DNA from 3 places in the Rahnella sp. P4_A8 genome. Region 1 is predicted to be linked to each of the others. Evidence: predicted binding sites of a transcription regulator. Region 1 holds the regulator's gene; each other region holds the start of a gene.

Region 1 (6,369 bases):
TGCGCGCGGTGCACCGTTTCATCGATGCGGCCTGAGGTTTAACATCCTGGGGATAAATTGTGCAAAAAGTCTGCACAACTTAAGAAGTTATCATGAAATCAGGGTAATCAGGCGTTGTGAACCCCTGGTGCGCCAGTGTATGATTGCGCGCTATAATTTTGCCGCCCCGTTTACTCACAGTGAGTCGCGGGAGGTGAATTGGGTCAGGGTTTCTTAGCCCGAAATGTGTGAAACGCTCGTCAGGAACCGGCTTGCGGTTTTCCGATGTAAAAACTTCCCTGGTTGTACCGCTACCTATGGCAAAAGAACAACTGGATCGCACGACGATTGATCTGTTCGCAGATGACCGTCGTCCGGGGCGTCCAAAAACAAATCCGCTATCCCGTGATGAACAGCTCAGGATCAATAAGCGCAACCAGTTACGCCGCGATAAAGCGAGCGGCCTGCGTCGTGTGGAGCTGAAAATGAATGCCGATGCTGTTGATATGCTCAATAAGCTGGCAGAAGAACGCAATATCAGTCGTAGCGAATTGATTGAAGAGATGCTGCTGTCGCATCTTAACGGTCATGAAGGCTGATTGAAAAGCGGGTAACCCTCTCAGGCTACCCGTTTGTTTTTTCTTACTTATTCCATATTAATTCACGTCTTCCTGCTCAGAACGTTTCCCAGTTTTCAGCACTTTTCGCCGAAAGCATGCTGGTATCCGGACGCAATAACGGTGCGGAAATTGACTTCCCCGGACGTGAACCGACGCTCGTCACGCTATCTTTAAGTTTGAACGTAGCAACGGCATTGTTCAGCAATGAAGCCTGCTCTTCCAGTGATACTGCAGCCTGCGACGCCTGTTCTACCAGCGCGGCGTTCTGCTGTGTGACGCTGTCCATTTCTGTGACGGCAACCGCCACCTGACTGATTCCTTTGCTTTGCTCATCGGATGCAGAGGCGATTTCCGCCATGATGTCAGTGACATGCGTAATTGAGCGCACCACTTCATTCATCGTCTGACCGGCGTTTTCAACCAATTTCGAACCGCTGTCGACGCGGGAAACCGATTCGCTGATGAGCTGCTCGATTTCTTTCGCCGCCTGCGCACTGCGTTGTGCAAGATTGCGCACTTCGCTGGCAACCACTGCAAAACCGCGCCCCTGCTCGCCCGCACGTGCCGCTTCGACGGCAGCATTCAGCGCCAGAATGTTGGTCTGGAAAGCGATGCTGTTAATCACAGAAGTGATTTCAGCAATTTTCTTCGAGCTGCCGGAGATATCTTTCATGGTGCTGACCACGTCTGCCACGATGTTGCCGCCCTTCTGCGCGGTGGTGGAAGCCTCCATCACCAGCTGGCTGGCGTGATGCGCGTTATCGGCATTGTGTTTAACGGTAGCCGTCAGTTCTTCCATGCTGGCAGCGGTTTCTTCCAGCGCCGACGCCTGTTCTTCCGTACGGGAAGACAAATCGTTGTTCCCGGCTGAAATTTCTGACGCGCCCTGATAGATGTGATTGGTGCAGTTGCGGATGGTCTGAACGGTATTGACCAGGCTCAACTGCATCTCGTTCAGCAACGGAATCAGCTTACCGGCGCAGTTTTTACCGAATTCTTCCAGATAAAACGTCAGATCGCCGCTGGCGATCACCGCGAAGTGACCGCGGATTTTATCCAGCGGCTTCACCAGCGCCATCACCAGATAACGGTCAGTCAGCAATAAAATCACCAGCCCGATACCAAATGCCGTCAGCAGAATCACTTTGCTAAATGACGTCAGATGGGTGGATTGCCGTTGTGCCGCATCAAAATCGACAGCGATCTGACCGCTGACTTTCTCCATCGATGAGCCAAAGCTGCGGCTCAGTGCAGGTACGGTGGAATTGGCTAGCTGGTTATAGGACTCCGTATTTTTGCTGCGGGCTGCGTCGAACAATGGCGTGACGCCCTGCGTGATCAGATTTTCCCAACTGGTGATCAATTCCTGCACGGAGGAATCTTCCAGCCCCGGATGCGGTGCCGCTTTAAAACTGGCCAGTGCCTGCGTCAGCCCGCTGAGTGATTGTTTGGCGGTATCAAAAATTTCCGGACCTTTTGACGGATCGGCCTGAAGCTGTGCCACGGCGCGGCTCAGGCGCGTCACGGTACGAAAATACTGATCATTTCCTTTATTGATCAGCGCCATATTGTTGACCAGCTCGGTACTATTTTTGGTATTTTGGGTCAGTGTGTCCAGTGAGGTGACGGTGTAAAGGGAAACACCTGCCCACATGACGCAAAAGATGCCAAGAATGGTTAATAAAGCGGCCCTGATGGTGATATTTTTTAAAAACTGCACGATATGCCTCTCTCGAAACATGTCTGTTTCTGGCCTGAGGATTGACGGGGATGCGGAGAATCAAGACAGGTAACCAGCAGGCAAGTGCCCCAGGACATGTTTGAACACCTCTCCGGGCATCGATTTCTTTATTATGTTGAGATTGCTCCCGAATCATCTATCGGCGGAATGTTCTCGAAATTTAGTATTGTGACGACTTATTTCTCAAACTTGCTTTTGACCTCATTAACCCTGAGGTTAATTCGCCGCAGGTGAAAGCACACAAAGGCGATAACACTTAAAAATATTGCCCGATAAACTTATTTCCCAGTTAAGAAGGCGAGCAGAAGCATATTCTCCGCCGCACGAGTTTGCTATCATCTGCATTATTATTGCCTGCGTTGCAGAGCACTTCATTGAGAACAAGAGGTTAGGTAATCTTATGGCCGTTGTAGGTATCTTCTTTGGATCCGATACAGGTAACACCGAAAACATCGCAAAAATGATCCAGAAGCAATTGGGTAAAGATGTTGCAGAGGTGCATGACATTGCGAAGAGCAGCAAAGAGGATCTGGAAAAATTCGATATTTTGCTTATCGGCATTCCAACCTGGTATTACGGTGAAGCGCAGTGTGACTGGGACGACTTTTTCCCAACGCTGGAAGAGATAGATTTCGAAGGTAAGCTGGTGGCACTGTTTGGTTGCGGTGACCAGGAAGACTACGCCGAATATTTCTGCGATGCGCTGGGCACCGTGCGCGATATCATTGAGCCACGCGGCGCAGTGATTGTCGGACATTGGCCTACCGAAGGTTACCACTTTGAAGCATCTAAAGGCCTGGCGGATGATAAGCACTTCATAGGACTGGCAATTGACGAAGATCGTCAGCCCGAACTGACCAGCGAACGTGTTGATGCCTGGGTGAAACAGATCACAGAAGAACTTAGCCTTTCTGAAATTATTGGCTAAAAACCCTGTTGGCCCTGAGGATTTATTCTACAATTGAAGGGCCAAACTATTACTGAAATTAACAATTTAACTGCTACAAAATTGTAACTTTCGGTCGTATCAAGGTACACTGAGTTCCTCTGTTTTTTCTATTGATCAAGTCGTTGCATTCCAAATGTGACCGGCAATTTGTGATCTTTATTAACAGGCTGTCGTTGACGAGAATTGGCACATTGCGTTAAACGAAGAGACTAAACGAATAATTTTGTGCCGCCGATGCCACAGGCTGCATGCCTCAACTTGATTAGCACATAGTAACAGGACTGAATCCGCATGACTGACAACAACACCGCACTGAAGAAAGCCGGCTTAAAAGTCACGCTTCCGCGCCTCAAAATCCTGGAAGTGCTGCAAGCGCCGGAAGGTCATCACGTTAGTGCGGAAGATCTTTACAAGCAACTGATTGATATGGGTGAAGAAATTGGCCTGGCGACGGTTTACCGCGTTCTGAACCAGTTTGACGACGCCGGTATTGTCACCCGTCATAACTTCGAAGGCGGCAAGTCCGTATTCGAACTGACCCAGCAACATCACCACGACCACCTGATCTGTCTGGATTGCGGTCGTGTGATCGAATTCCGTGACGAATATATTGAAGGTCGTCAGCGTGAGATTGCTAAGAAACACGGTATCAAGCTCACCAACCACAGCCTGTATCTGTACGGCCACTGTGAAGCAGGCGATTGCCGCGAAGATGACTCTTTGCACAACGATAAACCTGCGCAGTAATCTGCACAGGCTTTGACTAAATTAACCGCTGAAAAGCGGTTTTTTTATGTCTGATATCGACGCAGATTGAGCCCGGATAGCAGGCATAAAAAACCCCGGCAAGCCGGGGTATGTTTCGCTGCTGAGATTCACGGCTTAGGTGAATTGTTCGTTTTTATTTCCTGCCAGATTTTCCCGCAATCAGCAGCATATGCCTGACCGTCGCCAGTTTTACGCGCCGTCAGACATCGCTGATAATCCACCACGCGCACCGTCTCCTGTTCTGCAAATTGCTGGTGGGCTTTTTCCTGTTTCAGTTTATTCAGTAACACCTCGCAGGATGCCAGTTTGTCCGGATTGCCTTCTGACGTATTGATACAGGCACGGTAATCTTCCCGCGTTTGGGATATTTGTGCCTGATCGGCGGTGGGTGCACAACCGGCCAGCAAAACAGCCGAAACCATGATCATCAGTAATTTATTCATCGACATAGCGACCTCAGAAAATAGTAAATGGAGCGATAACGATGAATTTCACGTCTTTTTCATCCTGGAAAATGTTGCCGTAACCGCCGCCCCAGCTCGGTATGTCCGAATGGTTGTCGTACTGGGTGTAATGCAGTTTGAACAACGTCCCTTTGGCGCGCCCTTCCTGAATGGTGTACAGCGCATCCAGGCTCCATGCGCTTTCTTTCAGACGCTGGCTCTGGTCATAAGCGGCGTTGGTGCTCGGTTTGGCATCCCACGCATAGACGTACGAACCACCGACCGCGAACCCCGGCAGGTCCCATTTCGCCAGATCATAAAGCACGCCGGCATATACTGCTTTTTCACCGTTGGCGTTGAAGTCCGAGCGGTTGTCCCACCACACATCAAGACGGCCGTTTGAGGAAGAATAAGTCGGGGTCATGCGCTGCAGGAAGTAGCCCTGATTCCCTTCCGCTTTCACCATCGTCCCTTCCAGACGCCAGTTAAACTGCCCGGTGGTATAGCCAAAGGTCAGTGCCTGCAACCATGCCAGACCGTCATACAGACTGTTCGGATCATTCTTGTCACTGATGCGGTCTTCTGCACCATAGAACTGATAGCTGGTGGTCAGCGGATTGCCCAGCAGATCCATTTTGTACGAGGCCTTAGCAAAGTACTGATCGACATAACTTTCAGCCTGGCCAAATGCGCCTTCCAGTACGAAGTCATTTTTAAAATCATATTTCGCACCGAGCGAATGAATATAAGAAACGCCGGTTTTCTTGTCATTCTGGCGGAAATCATCCATTTCCAGATGCCACGGCGATTTATATTCATCAGCCCACATATAGGAGAAACTCAGTTCACCCGGGTCACCGAAATCGTGTTTATAACCGGCTTCCGCACCGCGATACGTACCCGGCATAAAGCTCCAGTGCGGTGCGATCAGCGTCTGTCCGGTAGGCTGAATATACCCTGCGTGCCCCCAGAATCCGCCATATTTGAATTTACCGGCTGCCTTATAAAGACTGACCCCACTTTTATCCCCGGAGTAATCTTCGTCGTAGGCGCGGTTGCTGTTAGAAAAGGCGATTTCGTTGGGATGGCCGCTCTCGCTGCTCTCGGCCATTTCAATCGCCGTAAAGGCTGCGATATCAATACCAAACATGTCCCAGGCATAGCCGGAAGAAAAATCGAGGTTCAGGTTAGCGGTAGAATGCGAAAGGTTGGTTGTATAGTCTTTGTAGTGGTCACTCGCCGGATCCATGTCCTTGCGGTCACGTTCACGCTGCCAGTAGTACACACCGCCGGTCAGTGTGGAATCATCAATAAAACCGGCTGCTTTGGTCCCTTGTGAAAACATCATTCCGCCACCCAGTAAGGTGCCGGCGAGAGAATACATGGCAGGTTTCAGGTAAGCCGATCCCCTGCCCCTGTTACGGTGCTTGTGCATAGAGATTCCTCATGTTGACTAAAAAAACGAGCAAAACCCAAACGGGTATAAAAAGCGGTCGCCAGAGGCGTAACCGGTTAAATCAACATCAAGAGTATTTTTCGCGACGCGAATTATCAATGAGTAATTAATCATTAATTATCGAAATATGACAAAGTGCACATAAAGATGAAAAAGCATTACAGAGGTATGCAGGAAAGGATTAAAGCAATGGACTATAATAATATATAATTAAAACATACGATTAAACAAAATCATCTTACAGTTTAAACGTTTCAGCAATATGAACGGCTGTGGCACAACGTTTTAAAAGTAAGCATAGGAAATACATTAATTCGCGACGAAAAACAAAAGGCATCTCTGACAAGAATAACAGGCGAAAAAAAACGCAGCCTGAACTGCGTTTTTATTACCTCATACTGAGGGCTTACGCG
Region 2 (6,369 bases), on a different contig from region 1:
GTAGAAGGAATACCTGCGCACATGCGGGGTGCGCAGGTTCATCAGTCAGAACGTTTCCCAGTTATCCTGACTGGTTTTGCCTTGAACTGGCAGCGGCAGGGCCGGACGGCGCAGCGCGGCGGATGCCGGTGCGGCCAGCATATCGCCGTTATCGGCCAGGCGGAATACCGAGACTGCCTGCGTCAGCGTCGCGGCCTGATCTTCGAGTGAATCGGCGGCAGCGGATGACTGCTCAACCAGCGCGGCGTTCTGCTGTGTCGTGCTGTCCATTTCGACAATCGCCTGCGAAATCTGGCTGATACCACGGCTTTGCTCGTCAGAAGCAGAGGCGATTTCACCCATGATATCGCGCACATGCGAGACGGATTTCACGATATCCTGCATGGTGCGTCCGGTATTTTCCACCAGCTTCGCGCCGGTGTTAACACGTTCAACCGACTCGGCAATCAGCCCTTCGATCTCTTTCGCTGCCTGCGCACTGCGCTGTGCCAGTATGCGGACTTCCGAGGCGACGACTGAGAATCCGCGACCCTGTTCACCGGCACGCGCGGCTTCAACCGCAGCGTTCAGCGCCAGGATATTGGTCTGGAACGCGATGCTGTTGATGACGGACGTAATTTCGGCGATACGTTTTGAGCTGCCGGAAATCTGCTGCATGGTGTCGACCACTTCGCCGACTTGTTTGCCGCCGAGCGTTGCGGTGCCCGAAGCCTCGCTGGCCAGTTTGCTGGCGTGATGGGCGTTATCGGCGTTCTGTTTCACCGTCGCGCTCAGTTCTTCCATGCTGGCGGCGGTTTCTTCAACCGCTGCGGCCTGCTGTTCGGTGCGTGAGGAAAGATCGGTATTCCCGGCGGCGATTTCAGCCGCCGCGTGAGAAACCTGTGAAACGCCGGAGCGGATTTCATAAATCATCGTACTGAGATTCTGGCTCATCGCGGACACCGCGTTCATCAGCATACCCAGCTCATCGCGACGTGTGGTTGGATGCGCGACAGTCAGATCGCCCCGCGCAATCGCCTCCGCCGTTTTCAGCGTATCGCGCAGCGGCTGGGCAATCTGGCGGGTGATTCGCCATGCAATGATAATCCCCACCAGCATTACGATCAGCGTAATCACCATCATGATCATCTGCGCATTAGTGATGTCTTTATGCGTGTTATCCAGTTCATTTTTGAATATTTTTGCGACCAGTGTGTTCATCTCAGCGGCTTTTACTGTCAGCAGCTGCGAGTTCTTTTGTTCATCTTCGTAAGCCGGCATGTAGGCCATAACGTGATCTTTATAGGTCGCCAGCGCACTCATCAGCGGGGCGAGTGTGGCCTGCTGATCCGGCAACAGTAATGCGTTCAGCTTTTTAGCATTGGCCTGCGTATCATCAATTGACTTTAACAGCCTGGCTTCCGATTCCTTGTTGATGTTGAGCAACAGGCCGCGCACGTCATAACGCACGTTGATCAGTTTTTGAATGACTTCGGCCAGTGAAAGACGAATGGAAGGATCGGCATCTTCCACACGCAGCTGATCTTGTAAACGTTTCACAACGGCTTCGGTTTCGGAAAGATTCCAGCTGGCGCGTACCGCATCTTTGCGGTCGACGGCTTCTTTAAACGCGGCTTGTGCCTGCTGATATTCATGAATTTTTACCGGCACCTGCTCCAGTTCTGCCTGGCCAGCGGCATCCCATTTCAGCTTGTCTTTCGACTGCTCAATCAGTTGCGACAGCGCGTCTATGTTGTCCTGATTTTGTTTGAGATATGCCGGATTGTAATTGAGCTGATAAAGCGTACGGCTGAGGCGGGCATCATTGAGTAATGCGTTCATCTGATTACTGAAATCGACTTTTTCCGCACGCTGACTGATGTCGTTAAATTTAATCATTCCCGCAGTGGTAATGACGGCCGCGATCAAAAGCACCAGCCCGAAACCCAGACCCAGTTTGGTGCCGACCTTGAGATTGTTCATCCACTGCGAAAGACCCGATCCGTTACTCATAATCATTCTCCGTCAAACATCCCTTTTAAATAGACATGCGTTTTTGTGACGCCTTTGTGAACAATCTATCGGTAGGTTGTTTAATAAACTTTATAGGATCTGTGGCGTATTTTTGATTAATGCGAGCGGGGTCTAATAATGGTGGGAAACGGAAGAATAATTCGCTGTAAAACAGTGATCATGCATACAAATTCAGGACATAAAAAAGGCGGGTCACTGACCCGCCATTGGCGAAAACATCATCATGCCCGCGAAGGGCGGCAGGGCGAAATTACTTCGCTTCAGCCAGACGTTTTGCTGCTTCGTCCCAGTTTACAACAGCCCAGAAGGCTTTGATGTAATCAGGGCGTTTGTTCTGATATTTCAGGTAGTAAGCGTGTTCCCACACGTCCAGGCCCAGCAGCGGGTAACCGGAAGCGCCGGAAATGGCTTCGCCCATCAGCGGGCTGTCCTGGTTAGCAGTAGAAACAACCGCCAGTTTGCCGTCTTTCAGCACCAGCCATGCCCAGCCTGAACCGAAACGAGTGGTCGCTGCTTTCTCAAAAGTTTCTTTGAAAGCGTCAACGCTGCCGAAATCGCGTTCGATCGCAGATTTCAGTTCGCCCTGCAGGGTGGTGCCGGTTTTCAGGCCTTTCCAGAACAGGCTGTGGTTAGCGTGGCCGCCTGCGTTGTTACGCAGTGCAACTTTCTTGTCTGCAGGAACCTGATCCAGTTTGGTGATCAGTTCTTCAACCGGCAATGCAGCCAGTTCCGGCAAGCTTTCCAGCGCAGCGTTAGCGTTGTTCACGTAAGCCTGGTGATGTTTAGTGTGATGGATTTCCATCGTTTCTTTGTCGAAATGCGGTTCGAGTGCGTCGTATGCGTAAGGCAGTGATGGCAGTGAATAACTCATGTTCATCGTCTCCATAGTGTAGGGCGGCACCGTCATTGTGAGCACCGCGTAATCAGTCGGATCATTATAGTTAATTAAATGATATTGAAAATGATTATCTATGCTCCATGCTTTGTGCGGGTACTCGTAAGCGCCTGTTATACGGGGCTTAGAACCAGATAACCGCAAACAATCCTAAATTGTCTAAAGGCACGCGGTGCTTAGAGAGAGTTAACGTAACCGCTGCGGATGCGTATACACCGTTGCCCGTCCCGGTTTACTGAAACCGACCAGCGTCAGATTGCATTTTTCGGCAACGTCGACTGCGAGCGTGGTGGCGGCGGAGACGGCAAACAGGATTTCGATGCCGCACATCGCGGCTTTCTGCACCATTTCATAGCTGGCGCGGCTTGATACCAGCGCGGCGCCGGATATCCAGTCGTTTTGTCTGGCACGCATACCGAGCATTTTATCGAGAGCTACATGACGGCCCACATCTTCGCAGCCACCCAGTAATTCACCTTCCGGCGTGATCCACGCGGCGGCGTGGGTACAGCCGGTAAGCTGGCCGATTTCCTGCACGGATTTCAGCTGGTGCAGCGCGTTGTCCAGATTCGCCAGATCAAAGGTTTGGCTGAACGGCAGCGGCGCGAGCGGGCGGAATAAATCGCCTAACTGTTCGATGCCGCAGACGCCGCACCCGGTGCGGCCTGCCATGGCACGTCGGCGTTCTTTCAGCCCGGCGAAACGGCGGCTCGATAATTCGATGTTAACCTCAATCCCGTTACAGTTTGGTGTCACCTCCATCCCGTAAATATCACTGACCGATTCAATAATCCCTTCTGACAGCGAAAAGCCCAGCGCAAAGGCCTGCAGATCTTTCGGTGAAGCCATCATGACCACATGCGAAATGCCGTTATAAACCAGCGCAACGGGCACTTCCTGAGCAATCCAGTCATCTTCCGGCTCATTGAGATGTGCGCGCTGCATCACCGTTTTTTGGCTGGCTCCGATGATCTGAGTCACTTTTTTGTCATCTTTTTCGCCCAGTTCGTTTACTTGATGGACATCCATTAGCAATAACCTTATAAACATTCCGGCTACATAAGCCGTACAAAAACTATGGGTACTTGGCTTTAATTTTAACGCTTCCGCATCAGCTGCGGAAAGCGCCAATTTGAAAAGCAATGTGTTAACAGATGATGGGAAGGAGTCTTTCATGCAAGTCAGCAGAAGACAATTATTCAAAATATGTGCGGGTGGTATGGCCGGCACCACGGCGGCATTATTAGGATTTACTCCTACCATGGCGCTGGCGGAAACCCGCCAATACAAACTGCTTCGCTCCCGTGAAACCCGCAACAACTGCACTTACTGTTCCGTAGGTTGCGGAATACTGATTTACAGCCAGGGCGATGGCGCGAAAAACGTCACTGAAAATATCTTCCACGTAGAGGGTGACGCCGATCATCCGGTCAGTCGTGGCTCGTTGTGCCCGAAAGGCGCAGGCGTGCTGGATTACATCCACAGCGAAGGCCGTCTCAGATATCCGGAATACCGCGCTCCCGGTTCCGATAAATGGCAGCGCATCACGTGGGACGAGGCGATTTCCCGTATCGCCCGCCTGATGAAAGATGACCGCGACGCCAACTTCGTCGAGAAAAATGAAAACAACGTGACGGTCAATCGCTGGCTGACCACCGGCATGCTGTGTTCTTCTGCGGCCAGTAATGAAACCGGTCTGCTGGATCAGAAATTCACCCGCGCGCTGGGTATGGTGGCGATCGACTGTCAGGCCCGTCTGTGTCATGGCCCGACCGTGGCGGCATTAGCGCCAACCTTTGGTCGTGGTGCGATGACGAACAACTGGGTCGACATCAAAAACGCCAATGTGATTTTAATTATGGGCGGAAATGCGGCGGAAGCGCACCCTGTCGGATTCAAATGGGTGATTGAGGCCAAAACCAAAAATAACGCCAAAGTCATCGTCGTCGATCCGCGCTTTAACCGCAGTGCTGCGGTGGCCGATATCTACGCGCCGATTCGCGCTGGTTCTGACACGGCCTTCCTGCTCGGCATGATCAACTATCTGATCACCCACAATAAAATTCAGACCGAATACGTCCTGGAATACACCAATGCCAGCCTGCTGGTACGTGAAGATTATGAATTCAACGACGGTCTTTTCAGCGGTTTTAACGCGGCGAAAAAATCCTATAACAAAGAAAGCTGGCACTATCAGCTGGATGAAAAAGGCTTCGCGAAACAGGATAAAACGTTGCAGGACCCGCGCTGTGTCTGGAACTTGCTGAAAGAGCATGTTTCCCGTTACACGCCGGAACTGGTGGAACGTCTGTGCGGTACCTCGAAAGAAGATTTCCTGCTGATCAGCTCCATTCTGGCGGAAACCTGCGCGCGCGATAAAACCTCGACCATTTTGTATGCGCTGGGCTGGACGCACCATACCGGCGGCGCACAAACCATCCGCTGTGCGGCGATGATCCAGTTGCTGCTTGGCAACATTGGTATGCCGGGCGGCGGCGTGAATGCCCTGCGTGGTCACTCCAATATTCAGGGCTATACCGACCTCGGTTTGCTGTCGCTGAACCTGCCGGGTTACATGCCTTTGCCGTCGGAAAAACAGACTAATTTCACTGATTATCTGCATCAGATTACGCCCGCACCGCTGGTGGATGGACAGGTCAATTTCTGGAAAAACACGCCGAACTTTTTCGTCAGTATGATGAAAAGCTTCTGGGGCGATCACGCCACGGCGGAAAATGACTGGGGCTTTGACTGGCTGCCGAAATGGGACAAAAGCTACGACGTGCTGCAACAGGCCGAGCTGATGACCGAAGGCAAGCTGAACGGGTATATCGTGCAGGGCTTCAACCCGCTGGCGGCCTTCCCGGACAAAAACAAATCCTCGCGTGCACTCTCAAAACTCAAATACATGGTGGTGATCGACCCGCTGGTGACTGAGTCCTCAAACTTCTGGCAAAACCACGGTGCAATGAACGACGTGCAGACCGCCGATATTCAGACCGAGGTATTCCGTCTGCCGTCTTCCTGTTTTGCAGAAGAAAACGGTTCGATTGTGAACTCCGGTCGCTGGCTGCAATGGCACTTCCAGGCCTCTGAGCCACCGGGTGAAGCGCTGCACGACGGCAAAATTATCGCCCGTCTGTTTATGAAACTGCGTGAGCTGTACCAGAAAGAGGGCGGTGCCAATCCGCTGCCGGTAATGAATATGGCGTGGGATTATCAGGATCCGCTCGACCCGCTGCCGGAAGAAATCGCCCGCGAAGCCAACGGCAAAGCGCTGGCTGATATTCATGATGACCAGGGCAATCTGCTGGCGAAAAAAGGCCAGCAACTTTCGACGTTTGCCCATCTGAAAAATGACGGCAGCACCGCCAGTTTCTGCTGGATTTACACGGGAAGCTGGACGGAAGCCGGTAACCAGATGGCGCGCCGCGATAATGCCGATCCTTCCGGTCTGGGCT
Region 3 (6,369 bases), on a different contig from region 1:
ATGCATTACTGAAAACGTAGCCGCGGAGTTACTTCTTCAGCCCTACGCCCAGCCGTCCGTTAGCGTTGAGATCTCGTTCAAGGAATCGGCCTGTCCAGTTTGCTTCATAGTTTTCGCGGGGGAAATCCGCTGGTGAAGCGCCTGTCTTCAGCGCTTCGTGTACCTTACGGGCATAAGCGACATTCTTTTCGCACAGCGGCGCGGCTGGAATGTACATCACATTTCCCCATCCTTGCTGATCTTCAACCGCCGCGACGGAATGAATGACGTCACAATGCCACCATACCGAGTCGCCCGCCTGAAGTTCCGGAATACTGCACAGGCCTTTAATCAGATGCGGATGCCATTTTTCTGAAACAGGTAAAACGCGGCCAGGCGCAACGCCACAGAGTTCATCTTCCGGCACATCATCAAGCAGCGGACGCAGCAGCACATACGCCATCGCCTCAGGCACCGGAACGACGTGCAGCAAGCCCTGTCCGGTTTGCATATCAGATAGCGCAGTCCAGCCCTGGAATGTCCGGAACGCTGAGCATTTCGTCGTGTTTTCCACATCGTATTCATTGACGTCGGGTCTGAAAGCCGCATCCCATGGATCGTATTCCTCAAAACGGTTGGTGAAAATCTTGCGGAAGACTTTCTGATACGCCGGTAACAGCCAGCGTTCTAACGCGCCGGAATCGGTATGCGCGCCCAGCCCCTTAGAAGTGGTGCCCGGAAGACGCCTGCGGATCCTGTCCGGATAGATAATATTTACGTCAGGATTAAACCATGCGCCCTGATGGTCCCCGAACTTCCAGAGACGGTTTAAAAATGACTGAACCGTGCCGATTTCCTGGCTCTGTCTGGCTTCCATTTGCGCGTGAGACCAGTAGATCGGATAAATTTCAGGCCGGGAAGCTTCCAGCGATCCGAAGAAGTTATCACCCGGCCCGCGGTAGACCTCATCGAAATGGTTGGCATCGAGGTAATGCAGCATGGATTTATCCATCGCCAGCGCGTCATCGCGGTCAAATGTCTGACGGACCACCAGACAGCCGCGGCGTTTCACCTGAGCAATTTGCGCATCAGAAACCCGGCCTTCCGCCAGCGCTGCCCAGCTGATTTGTGGCCATGCAGTCCCGTTCGCTGCCTCCTCCGCCCGTGCTGCGGCGATCTCCGTTTCAATTTTTTCGCATACCTGACGGAAGAGTCCTTCAACATCGCTAATCTGTGCGCGGAGTTGTTTTTTCATCTCGATAATATTCTTTTTATAATCAACAGGTAATGTCGTTGACGTAAATCTGTTATCCATAAAACCTCCGGCAGGTTGCTGAAATGATTATTTCGTACGAATATTAAATTACTTTCATTCGAAAGTTTAAATGAATGTAGCAAAACTGTTATCTGAAAAGCCGGCGTTGGATCACGATTTTCACAACAGGGAGGATTTACCGGAAATCCGGATAAGGGCGGGGGAGTGTCGGATTCAGAAAACAAAAAAGGCACGCGTGTGCGTGCCTTGCCAATCTTCCTGCTTAACGCAGAAGAAAACGTGAAATTACTTCGCTTTACCCTGGTTTGCCACGGCCGCTGCTTTCGCTGCGATTTCGTCGGCATTACCCAGATAGTAACGTTTGATTGGTTTGTAGTTTTCGTCAAACTCGTAAACCAGTGGAACACCGGTAGGGATGTTCAGTTCCAGAATTTCTTCTTCGCTCAGGTCGTCGAGATATTTAACCAGTGCGCGCAGGGAATTACCGTGTGCCGCGATGATGACGCGCTCGCCGCTGGCGATGCGTGGTTTGATCACTTCAGTCCAGTAAGGGATGACGCGTTCGATGGTCAGCGCCAGGCTTTCTGTCGTTGGCAGTTCTGCCGCAGTCAGTTTAGCGTAACGTGGGTCGTGGCCAGGGAAACGTTCGTCAGCGCGATCCAGTTCTGGTGGCGTCACAGCAAAACCACGACGCCATTGTTTAACTTGCTCGTCACCGTATTTCTGTGCAGTTTCTGCTTTATCCAGACCCTGCAACGCACCGTAATGACGTTCGTTCAGTTTCCAGGATTTCTCAACTGGCAGCCATGGCTGGTTCAGTTCGTCCAAAACGCTCCACAGTGTGTGGATGGCACGTTTCAGCACAGAGGTGTATGCAAAATCGAATTGGAAGCCTTCGTCTTTCAGCAGCTGACCAGCAGCTTTTGCTTCGGTGCGGCCCTTATCGGACAGTTCAACATCATGCCAACCGGTAAAGCGGTTTTCTTTATTCCACTCACTCTCACCGTGTCTTACCAGCACCAGCTTGGTTACAGCCATAGCTAAACTCCTCAGTTAACTCAATTTTCAATGATAACAGTTATCATTATAGGGTCTGGGCATCCCACTCAGCAATCTGAAACTTCCTCAGGAAATCTTTGCGGGACGCTGTTTGTATTAAACATAACGAATTTGCTGCGACGATGTAAAACAAAACGCGCAGAAGGTCACCCTGACAGCGCGTTTTGTACAAGCAGGTCAGCGTGATCAGCTGGCTTTTTTCAGGCAGGTACTCATGAAGGATTTACGCGCATCACCTTTCAGATTTTGCTTCGCGGCATCGGCATTACAGGTTTTCATTTTCATCTGCTGAGGATTCATTTTATCGTCAGTTTTAGCCTCTGCTTTCAGACAATTGCTCATGAATTTTTTACGTTCATCCCCTTTCAGGGACTGCGTAGTGGCCTGCTGATTACAATCGGTCATTTTTTGGCGTTGCTCAGTCTGAGCAGGAGAAGGGACTTTCACCGGGTCCGCCGCCAGAGCGGAACCCGCCGCGCACAGCGTTGCCAGCAGGGATAGCACAACAGGTAAACGCATATCAAAACTCCTTAATAAACGTCCTTTTATGCAGGACACCCTCTGAGTTTAGATGTTTAGCTGAGAAAGTGCGGAAGCAGATGCGCAGTCAGTCACAAATTCGAAGAAGTTTGGGAAAAGGACAGAGCCTGGAAGCCCTGTCCTGAACGAATTACAACGCGAAGAACTGATACGTCGTCGAGGATTTATACGTCTGACCCGGTTTGACCCAGCAGCTCGGTTGCGGCCAGGTGGCGTGATTCGGGCTGTCCGGCAGAAATTCGCTTTCCAGCGCGACACCGCTGTAACTGGCGTATTCACCGCCGCTGCGGTTCGGTGTTCCGCCCAGGAAATTACCGCTGTAGAGTTGCACGGCGGGCGCAGACGTAAACATTGTCATTTTGACTTTGCCGTCGGCAGACCACAAATGCGCTGCCGGATTGCTGCCGCTGTTGCAGGTGCGGTTGAGCAGATAGGCGTGGTCATAGCCTTTCACGCGTTGCTGGTCGCGGTCGGTGAGGAAATCTTTCGCCAGCGTTTTGGCTGCGTTGAAATTCATGCCGGTGTTTTCAACCGGGGTCGGATCCGCACAAGGAATGCCATCGCTGTCGACCGGCAGGAAACGGTCCGCAAACAGTTGCAGCTTGTGCTGGCGCGCATCGGTGCCTTCGCCGTCGAGATTGAAATAGGCATGATTGGTCAGATTGACCGGGCATAGCTTATCAACCGTCGCTTCGTAACGGATTTCCAGACGGTTATCGTCAGTCAGCTGGTAATGCACTTTCGCCGTCATGTTGCCCGGATAACCCTGATCGCCGTCGGCCGAAAATAGCTGGAACGTCAGCTTCTGCGCGGTCTGTTCGAGAATAGTCCAGCGACGCGCATGGAAACCTTCCGGCCCGCCGTGAAGCTGATGCACGCCCTGATTGGCGACCACCAGATGCGGTTTGCCGTCAATATCAAACTGCGAGCGGGCGATACGGTTGGCATAACGTCCGACGGTCGCGCCCAGATACGCGCTCTGGTTCATGTATTCCTGCAGTGACTGGCAGCCCAGCAGCAGTTCACGCGTGGAGCCATCCGTCAGCGGCAGGGTAAAGGACAACCAGGTCGCGCCCCAGTCCATGAATGTGGCGGTGGCACCTGCCGCATTCTGTAGCGTAACCTGTTCAAACGGCTGGCCATCGGGCGCCAGTTGCGTGTTTTCAGGTTTTAACATATGCCTGCTCCTTGGGAAGCTGTGCAAACGTAGAAGGTTTCTTTCAGACCGCTGTGCGCGTGATATTGCTGTTCAACGGCATGACGGACTTTCTCCACCATGTCTTCCGGCACCAGCGCCACGATGCAACCGCCAAAGCCGCCGCCGGTCATGCGCACGCCGCCTTTATCGCCAATCACTTCTTTAACGATTTCCACCAGCTTATCGATTTGCGGCACGGTGATTTCAAAATCATCACGCATTGAGGCGTGAGATTCTGCCATCAGCTCGCCCATACGTTTCAGGTCGCCACTGGCCAGCGCATCAGCTGCTGCCAGCGTACGGTCATTTTCTGTGATGACGTGACGTGCACGGCGGGCAACGACCGGATCCAGCTCATCCTGAATGGAGAAGAACAGGGCAGGGTCAACGTCACGCAGCGCTTTTACGCCAAAGAAGCGTGCCGCCACTTCGCACTGTTCGCGACGGGCATTGTATTCGCTGTCCACCAGACCGCGTTTCACGTTGGAGTTGATAATGACCACCGCGGCGTTTTTCGGCATGGACACTGCACGGGTTTCCAGCGAGCGACAGTCGATCAGCAGTGAATGATTTTCTTTGCCCAGCGCAGAAATAAGCTGATCCATAATGCCGCAGTTACAGCCGACAAACTGGTTCTCCGCTTCCTGACCGTTCAGTGCCAGCGCAACGCCGTCCAGCGGCAGATCGTACAATGATTTCAGCGCCTGACCGACCGCCACTTCCAGCGATGCGGATGAACTCAGGCCTGCACCCTGTGGCACATTGCCGCTGATCACCATGTCCGCGCCGGAGAAATCTTTGTTACGCAGCATCAGATGCTTCACCACGCCACGCACGTAGTTGGCCCACGGGTGCGCATCGCTGTGCAAAATAGGCTCGTCGAGCGAGAAGCTGTCTTCGTCGTTATCGAAATCGGCGGCGATCACGCGGATGGTGCGGTCATTACGCTGTGCACAGGCAATCACTGTTTCATAATCGATGGCGCATGGCAGCACGAAACCGTCGTTGTAATCGGTATGTTCGCCGATCAGATTTACACGGCCCGGTGCTTTGATGGTAATGGTGGCAGGGTAGCCGAATTTATCGGCAAAGATTTCCAGGGTTTTGGTCTTCAGTTTCATTATTTTTCTCCGGCCTCACGATAATGGACATCACTCACCGCCCGCAGACGCTCGGCGGCTTGTTCCGCTGTCAGGTCGCGTTGGGTCTCAGCCAGCATTTCGTAGCCGACCATAAATTTGCGCACCGTGGCTGAACGCAGCAACGGCGGATAGAAATGTGCGTGCAACTGCCAGTGTTCGTTGTCGTCTTCGGTAAATGGCGCGCCATGCCAGCCCATCGAATACGGGAAAGAGCACTGGAACAGGTTGTCATAACGGCTGGTCAGCTTTTTCAGCGCCAGCGCCAGATCACCGCGTTGTGCATCGCTCAGTTCGGTAATGCGTTTGACGTGAACTTTCGGCAACAGCAAGGTTTCGAACGGCCACGCTGCCCAGTAAGGCACCACCGCCAGCCAGTGTTCGGTTTCGACCACCGTACGGCTGCCATCGGCCAGTTCGCGCTGCACGTAATCCAGCAGCATCGGCGAACCTTGCTGTTCAAGATAGGTGCGTTGCAGGCGATCTTCGCGTTCGGCTTCGTTAGGCAGGAAGCTGTTGGCCCAGATCTGACCATGCGGATGCGGGTTGGAGCATCCCATCGCCGCGCCTTTGTTCTCAAAAACCTGCACCCATGGATAGGTTTTTGCCAGATCCGCGCTTTGCTCCTGCCAGGTTCTGACGATCTCCGTCAGGGCTTCAACCGACAGTTGTGGCAGCGTTTTGCTGTGATCCGGCGAGAAACAGATCACCCGGCTGGTGCCGCGTGCGCTCTGAACGCGCATCAGTGGATCGTCGCTTTCCGGCGCAAAAGGGGTATCCGGCATCAGCGCGGCATAATCATTGGTAAACACAAACGTGCCGGTGTATTTCGGATTCACATCGCCAGTCACACGGGTGTTGCCCGGACACAGGAAACAGTCCGGGTCATGCGCAGGCAGCGTTTCCTGCGAAACGGCTTCCTGCTGGCCTTGCCACGGACGTTTTGCGCGGTGCGGGCTGACTAACACCCACTGATCGGTCAGCGGGTTGTAGCGGCGATGCGGGTGATCAATCGGGTTAAACGTGGTCATAAACTTTCCTTAGTGCACCTTAGTCCGGGTAGCCTTGCGGGTTTTTCGACTGCCATAGCCAGGTATCGTTGGCCATGTCTTCAAGCGTTCGGGTGACTTTCCAGTTCAGCTCTTTCGCCGCTTTGGTCGGATCCGCCCAGTAAGCCG

Evidence for each region. The regulator Fur, encoded in region 1, represses iron uptake genes when iron is present. The targets are predictions, from matches to a motif close to ATAATAATGAGAACNACTATCAA.
Region 2: the regulator Fur is predicted to act here: its motif matches at 2,963-2,985, upstream of sodA (superoxide dismutase [Mn]).
Region 3: the regulator Fur is predicted to act here: its motif matches at 2,324-2,346, upstream of gpmA (2,3-diphosphoglycerate-dependent phosphoglycerate mutase).

Annotation. Positions count from the first base shown of each region.
Region 1 covers NZ_JBFUHK010000019.1:54,117-60,485, forward strand. The annotation lists gene ybfF (esterase) at 1-35, shown strand, start outside; gene ybfE (LexA regulated protein) at 297-578, shown strand; gene AC1DUO_RS12335 (methyl-accepting chemotaxis protein) at 655-2,319, opposite strand; gene fldA (flavodoxin FldA) at 2,741-3,268, shown strand; gene fur (ferric iron uptake transcriptional regulator) at 3,581-4,036, shown strand; gene chiQ (ChiQ/YbfN family lipoprotein) at 4,165-4,500, opposite strand; gene chiP (chitoporin ChiP) at 4,514-5,884, opposite strand; gene glnS (glutamine--tRNA ligase) at 6,363-6,369, opposite strand, start outside.
Region 2 covers NZ_JBFUHK010000006.1:93,962-100,330, reverse strand. The annotation lists gene AC1DUO_RS05345 (methyl-accepting chemotaxis protein) at 46-1,992, opposite strand; gene sodA (superoxide dismutase [Mn]) at 2,264-2,884, opposite strand; gene fdhD (formate dehydrogenase accessory sulfurtransferase FdhD) at 3,095-3,937, opposite strand; gene fdnG (formate dehydrogenase-N subunit alpha) at 4,083-6,369, shown strand, end outside.
Region 3 covers NZ_JBFUHK010000009.1:136,219-142,587, reverse strand. The annotation lists gene AC1DUO_RS07710 (DUF1479 domain-containing protein) at 29-1,294, opposite strand; gene gpmA (2,3-diphosphoglycerate-dependent phosphoglycerate mutase) at 1,541-2,293, opposite strand; gene AC1DUO_RS07700 (PsiF family protein) at 2,501-2,833, opposite strand; gene galM (galactose-1-epimerase) at 2,985-4,031, opposite strand; gene galK (galactokinase) at 4,025-5,173, opposite strand; gene galT (galactose-1-phosphate uridylyltransferase) at 5,173-6,222, opposite strand; gene galE (UDP-glucose 4-epimerase GalE) at 6,242-6,369, opposite strand, start outside.